Rhodobium gokarnense: one gene and its partner. The protein of the gene in region 1 interacts with the protein of each later gene in a pairwise test. Links are inferred from orthologs where the notes say so. Each region holds a gene or a part of one and is shown in the gene's direction. Other genes may lie near its edges.

Evidence for each region.
Region 2: the proteins of ccmE (region 1) and M2319_RS05335 interact in binary tests that used the Escherichia coli proteins (3 or more experiments, as listed by UniProt). The link is inferred for Rhodobium gokarnense from one-to-one orthologs.

The regions. Positions count from the first base shown.
Region 1 is NZ_JAOQNS010000005.1:288,904-292,195, reverse strand. The notes cover bases 95-3,071. They hold ccmE (cytochrome c maturation protein CcmE), read left to right. Parts: upstream 95-1,349; coding sequence 1,350-1,793; downstream 1,794-3,071. Other genes in these bases: M2319_RS11010 (heme lyase CcmF/NrfE family subunit), read left to right, coding at 1,855-3,071; ccmI (c-type cytochrome biogenesis protein CcmI), read left to right, coding at 95-1,315. Outside these bases: more of M2319_RS11010, read left to right, coding at 3,072-3,292. UniProt on the Escherichia coli protein: Heme chaperone required for the biogenesis of c-type cytochromes. Transiently binds heme delivered by CcmC and transfers the heme to apo-cytochromes in a process facilitated by CcmF and CcmH.
Region 2 is NZ_JAOQNS010000003.1:30,085-33,216, reverse strand. Bases 158-2,974 are described here. They hold M2319_RS05335 (heme ABC transporter permease), read left to right. Parts: upstream 158-1,093; coding sequence 1,094-1,855; downstream 1,856-2,974. Other genes in these bases: M2319_RS05320 (NUDIX hydrolase), read left to right, coding at 2,807-2,974; M2319_RS05325 (DsbE family thiol:disulfide interchange protein), read left to right, coding at 2,130-2,807; ccmD (heme exporter protein CcmD), read left to right, coding at 1,954-2,133; M2319_RS05340 (metallophosphoesterase family protein), read left to right, coding at 158-841. Outside these bases: more of M2319_RS05340, read left to right, coding at 1-157; more of M2319_RS05320, read left to right, coding at 2,975-3,132. UniProt on the Escherichia coli protein: Required for the export of heme to the periplasm for the biogenesis of c-type cytochromes.

The DNA.
Region 1 (3,292 bases):
CGGGCGCCTCGCCGTGACACCTTGTCACGACGGCCCTGCGCCGAATGCGCGTTATGTCATAACAGCGCAATGGAATGCGAACAGGTTGCAAGTGATGGTTCTCTGGACACTGATTGCAGTCATGACGGTAGTCGCGGTGGTCGCCGTGATCGTGCCGCTGCTCCTGCAATCGGGCAAAAAGCCGGCGCCCGCCGCCGCCCACGACGTCGCGGTCTACAAGGACCAGCTCGACGAGGTGTCGCGGGACCTCGACAGCGGCCTCATCGATTCCGCCGAAGCCGAGGCGACGCGCGCCGAGATCGCCCGGCGCCTGCTGCGTGCCTCCGAAGCCGAAGCAAAGGCGCAGCCGTCGCAGCGCTCGCGGATGCCCTGGGCGGCCGCGGCCGCGGCCATCGTGCTGGTGCCCATCGTCAGCGTCGCGCTCTATCTCGCCGTCGGCTCGCCGGGCATTCCCGACCAGCCGCTGTCGGCCCGCGCGCCGGCGACCTCTCCCCATGGCGGCGACGTCGCACGCCTGTTGGAAGGGGCTGAGGCCTATCTGAAGGACAATCCGAGCGACGGCACCGCCTGGTCGCTGGTTGCGCCGGTCTATCTGCGCGTCAACCGGCCGAGCGATGCGGCGACCGCCTTCGGCAAGGCGATCGAGCTTCTGGGTTCCAATGCCCAGCTACAGATCGGCCTTGGCGAATCCATCGTCGCCCGCGAGGGCGGCAAGGTCGTGGAGGACGCCAAGGCCGCGTTCCGGCGCGCCCTGGAGCACGAGGCCAATGCCGTCGAGCCGCGGTTCTTCCTCGCCGTCGCGCTCAACCAGGAGGGCAGCTTCAAGGAAGCCGCCGCCGCCTGGGAAGCGTTCCTGAAGACCACGGACCCGCGCGAGCCCTGGGTCCGCTTCGCCCGCTCCGAGCTTGAAAAGGCGCAAAAGGGGGCGGGGCTTCCGGTCAAGATGCCCGACGTCGCCGCCGCACCCGAGGTCACAGCACCGCAGCAGCCGGCGCCCCAGGCGCCCGCCGGCGGCGAGGCGACCGCGCCGGCCGCACCGGGTCCCTCCGCCGAGGACGTCGCCGCGGCGCAACAGATGAACACCGAAGACCGCCAGGCGATGATCAACGACATGGTGTCGCGCCTTGCCGAGCGGCTCGAGACCGACGGCGGGTCGGCCGACGACTGGATCCGCCTCATGCGCGCCTACATGGTGCTCGACAAGAAAGACGAGGCCAGGCAGGCGGCGGCAAAGGCCATCGCCGCCCATGGCGGCGACGCCGCGGCCAGGGCCCGCATCGAACAGGCAGCCGGGGGGCTGGGGATACCGCTTTAGATCCTGACCTGAGCTAAGGGAGACAGGTGTCGCGATGACACGCAAACAGCGTCGCTTGAGTTTGATCGGAATTGCCGGTGTCGTGGTCGCCTGCGCGGTCGGCCTCATCCTTTTCGCCCTGACCGACCAGATCGTGTTCTTCCAGAGCCCGACCGACATCGCCGAGCATCCGGTGCCGCCGCAGCAGCGCATCCGCCTCGGCGGCCTCGTCAAGGAAGGCTCGGTGGTCCGCGGCGAGGGCACCACGGTGACCTTCACCGTCACCGACACCGCCAACGACGTGCCGGTGACCTTCACCGGCATCCTGCCGGACCTCTTCCGCGAGGGGCAGGGCGTCGTCGTGGAGGGCATGCTGGCGGTCGGCGGGACCTTTGACGCCGACACGGTGCTGGCCAAGCACGACGAGAACTACATGCCCAAGGAAGTCGCCGATTCGCTGAAGAAGCAGGGCGTCTGGCAGGGCACCGAAACCAACTGACGGCGCTGGGAAACACCAGCACCGGCGCGCAAGGCAGAACCACCAAGGGGACAACGAGACGATGATCGCAGAACTCGGCCACTACGCCCTGGTACTCGCCTTTGCCCTGTCGCTGATCCAGTCGGTGCTGCCGATCTGGGGATCGCAGCGCGGCGACGCGCGCCTGATGGCGGTGGCATCCCCCGCCGCGGCCGCCCAGTTCCTGTTCGTCGGTCTCGCCTTCGCCGCCCTGACCCAGGCCTTCGTGCAGTCCGATTTCTCGCTGGAACTCGTGTGGGCGAACTCCCATTCGACCCAGCCGCTCATCTACAAGTTCACCAGCGTCTGGGGCAATCACGAAGGCTCCATGCTGCTGTGGGCGCTGATCCTTGCCTTCTTCGGGGCGCTGGTCGCCGCCTTCGGCCACAACATGCCGGCGACGCTGAAGGCCAATGTGCTGGCCGTCCAGGGCTGGGTCGCCGCCGCCTTCCTGCTGTTCATCCTGACGACCTCCAACCCGTTCGCGCGCATCTTTCCGGCGCCCATGGAGGGCCAGGACCTCAACCCGATCCTCCAGGACATCGGCCTCGCCGTGCATCCGCCGCTGCTCTATCTCGGCTATGTCGGCTTTTCGATCGCCTTTGCCTTTGCCGCCGCGGCGCTCATCGAGGGGCGCATCGACGCGGCCTGGGCGCGCTGGGTCCGGCCCTGGGTGCTGATCGCCTGGATCTTCCTCACCCTCGGTATCGCCATGGGCTCCTACTGGGCCTATTACGAGCTCGGCTGGGGCGGATGGTGGTTCTGGGATCCGGTCGAGAACGCCTCCTTCATGCCCTGGCTGACCGGCTCGGCGCTGCTCCATTCGGCCATCGTCATGGAAAAGCGCGACGCCCTGAAGGTGTGGACAATCCTTCTGGCCATCCTCACCTTCTCGCTGTCGCTGCTCGGCACCTTCCTGGTCCGCTCCGGCGTGCTGACCTCGGTGCACTCATTTGCCAGCGACCCGACCCGCGGCGTCTTCATCCTGCTCATTCTCGCGACCTTCATCGGCGGCGCCTTCGCGCTCTTTGCCTGGCGCGCGCCGAGCCTGCGCCGCGGCGGCCTGTTCGCGCCGATCAGCCGCGAGGGCGCGCTGGTCTTCAACAATCTGTTCCTGACGGCCGCCTGCGCCGCTGTCCTCATCGGCACGCTCTATCCGCTGGCCCTTGAGGCGACCACCGGCGAGAAGATCTCCGTCGGCGCGCCGTTCTTCAACATGACCTTCGGGCCGCTGATCCTGCCGGCGCTGATCGTCATGCCGTTCGGCCCGTTCCTGGCCTGGAAGCGCGGCGATATCCTTGCCGTGTCCCAGCGCCTCGCCGTGGTCCTCGGCCTTGTCATCCTCACCGCGCTGATTACCGCCTGGGCCGTCGACGGCGGACCGCTGCTCGCCATTCTCGGCGTCGCGCTCGCCGCCTGGATGATGATCGGCGCCATCGCCGACATCGCCAGCCGCATCAAGCTGTTCCGTGTGCCGGCCG
Region 2 (3,132 bases), on another replicon or contig:
GCCGACTAGCTACGACGATCAACCATTGCTTGCTGCCGCTGATTTTATTCAAGAGTTCTCAAATGAACTGGATTTGTTGTTTATTCTTGGCGATGTGGCGACTACGGGATTGGACGAGGATCTGGAGGTTGCGAAACAGGTATTCCTCGAGAATCGAGTTCGAGAGCACCTCAACGCAGCGTTGGAGCCTCGCTTCGGAGGTTTAGGTGTCCGTATTTGTGTGATGCCGGGCAATCACGATCGTTACAAGGACGATTTGGGAACGCCAGGATGCAAGAGTTTTGATCGCGTTTTTGGAAAAATTTACGAGCCAAGAAGAGGGGTTTTTTTGACTGACGTCGATAGAGACGGGGTCTCGCTATGTATAATTTCGGCTGATTTTTGTTTTGCTGAGGATAGTGATCCTGGATTGCTTCGTCGATACGGAAGGGGTGCTGTAGACGATCAGGTCTTGGCTGAATTGGATAATCAAACGAGGAATTACCAGTATGCCAATCCGGGAACGCCGGTGGTATGGGCGCTTCATTTTTCTCCGGCAGAAGGAGTGCCAAGTACGCTTGTGCTCGAGGAACGCGAAAAGGTAAATAACCTCGCTAAATATCTCGGTGTTAATCATATTTTTTGTGGTCATACACACTTTCGGAAACGGGAGATCGGTACGCATCCGCATATTTATTGCGCAGGTAGCGTCTCTTCGATTGACTCGGTTGACAATCATTTTCTTCATGTCTGTACGGTAAGTAAGGGGTCTTCTGGTACGCTTCAGCTTGAGGTTTTTGACTTGAAATATGACGAGATTCAAGATCAGTTTGTGTCCTATCCCGTATCTTTAGAGGCTTGATTCTATTGTAAGTGCTTTAAGAGTATTTATGATTTTCTCGATCTTTTTTTGTTTGGAAGAACTTTGACGATCTTCTAGGGCTTGAAATTGGTGTTCTGACTGGATTTGGGCAGCGGAGTAGTGCGTTGCCGCTCCCTATTCCCATTCCAAAGTGCCGCACCCCTAACCCGACCCCGACTGACATAAGTCAAGGCGTTATATTCCCCGGCCTGCATTGTGGTTCGCAATCAGGAGGGTTAGATAATGGGCGTCATGAGCGATACGGTCTCTTCCCCTTCGGGCGGCATCTGGGCGCTGGCCAATCCGACCCGCTTTCTCGGCTTCATTTCGAAGCTGTTGCCGTGGATGATCGGCGCGACGGTGCTGTTGTTCATCGTCGGGCTCTATATGTCGTTCTTCTATGCCCCGCCGGACTACCAGCAGGGCAACACGATGCGGATCATGTACATCCACGTGCCGGCCGCCTGGCTCGCCATGTTCGGTTACACGATGATGAGCATCTCCTCGGTCGGGCTCCTGGTCTGGAAGCATCCGCTCGCGGACGTCTCGGCGAAATCGGCGGCGCCGATCGGCGCCGCCTTTACGTTCCTGTCGCTGGTCACTGGATCGATCTGGGGTAAGCCCATGTGGGGCACCTGGTGGGAATGGGACGCGCGGCTCACCTCCGTCCTCATCCTCTTCATCATGTATCTCGGCCTGATCGCGCTGTGGCGCTCGATCGAGGATCCGATCCGCGCCGGCAAGGCGGCGGCGATCCTGGTGCTGGTCGGCTTCATCAACATCCCGATCATCAAATTCTCGGTGGAATGGTGGAACACGCTGCACCAGCCGGCGAGCGTGATGCGCATGGACGGGCCGACGATCCATCCGACGATCCTGATCCCGCTCCTTGTCATGGCCGTCGCCTTCACCTTCCTGTTCGTGACGCTGCACCTGATGGCCATGCGCAACGAGATCCTGCGCCGGCGCATCCGCACGCTGAGGATGATCGAGGCGAGCAGCGGGCCGCACTAGGGGCAGCTAAAGACAAGCACGCGCCGAGGATTGACCGTGCCCGCGGGCCGCCCCATTTGCCGGGCAGACTGGCGAGCAACTCGAAGGACCAAGACCCGATGTTTTCCGATCCCCATGCCGGCTACATCATCGCCGCCTATGCGATCTCGGCCGTGACCGTCGTCGCGCTCGTCGCCTGGATCTGGGCCGACTACGGCGTCCAGCGCCGGCTGCTTTCCGAGCTTGAGGCGCGCGGCGTGCGCCGGCGCTCCGAAAAGGCCCATGGGGGCCAGAAATGAGCGATATCGAAAGCGAGACGACGGCCGGACGGCAAGCCGGGGCCGGCAAGGCGCCGGGCGATACTCCCCGCCGTAAGGGGCCGTCGCTCCTGGTGCTGCTGCCGCTGATCCTCTTCGGCGGGCTGTGCGTCCTTTTCTACCTGCAGCTCAGCCATGGCGGCTCCAGCCGGGTCATTCCCTCCGTGCTGCTCGACAAGCCGGCGCCGGAGTTCGATCTGCCGGCGCTGAAGGGCCTCACCTATAACGGCCAGCCGGCGCCGGGGCTCTCCCGCGCCGACCTCAACGGCAAGGTCACCCTGATCAATTTCTGGGCCTCCTGGTGCGTGCCCTGCCGCCAGGAGCACCCGATGCTCCTGGAACTGGCCAAGGACGACCGGATTCAACTCACCGGCATCAATGTGCGGGACTCCGAGGCCAACGCGCTCGGCTATATGGAAGAGCACGGCAATCCGTTCGCCCGCAACGGCGTCGACCAGAACTACCGCACGGCGATCGATTTCGGCGTCACCGGCCAGCCCGAAACCTTCCTGATCGATACGTTCGGCTGCATCCGCTACAAGCATGTGGGCCCGCTCTACGAGGAGCTGTGGGCTGAAAAGTTCGAGCCGCTGATCAAGGAGTCGCTCAGCGCGACGGCGCCGCCGGAAGGATGTCAGGCGGGAGCCTCCGGATAATGACGGAGGAGGGGCCGGCGCCCGGCAAGACGGATTTCGTGCGCGCCGTGCCGGACGGCGACACCCATGAGCGGGACGTCTGCGCCCGCTGCGGCTTCATTTCCTACGACAATCCGAAGGTGGTGGTCGGCTCGGTGGTCCGCGCCGGCGGCAAGGTCCTGATGTGCCGGCGGGCGATCGCGCCGCGCATGGGCTTCTGGACCCTGCCGGCGGGCTTTCTGGAGCTTAACGAGACGCCGGAGGCGGGCGCCCGGCGCGAGGCCCTGGAGGAGGCGCACGCGCGGATCGAGATCGAGAGCCTCCTTGCCGTCTATACGATCCCGCG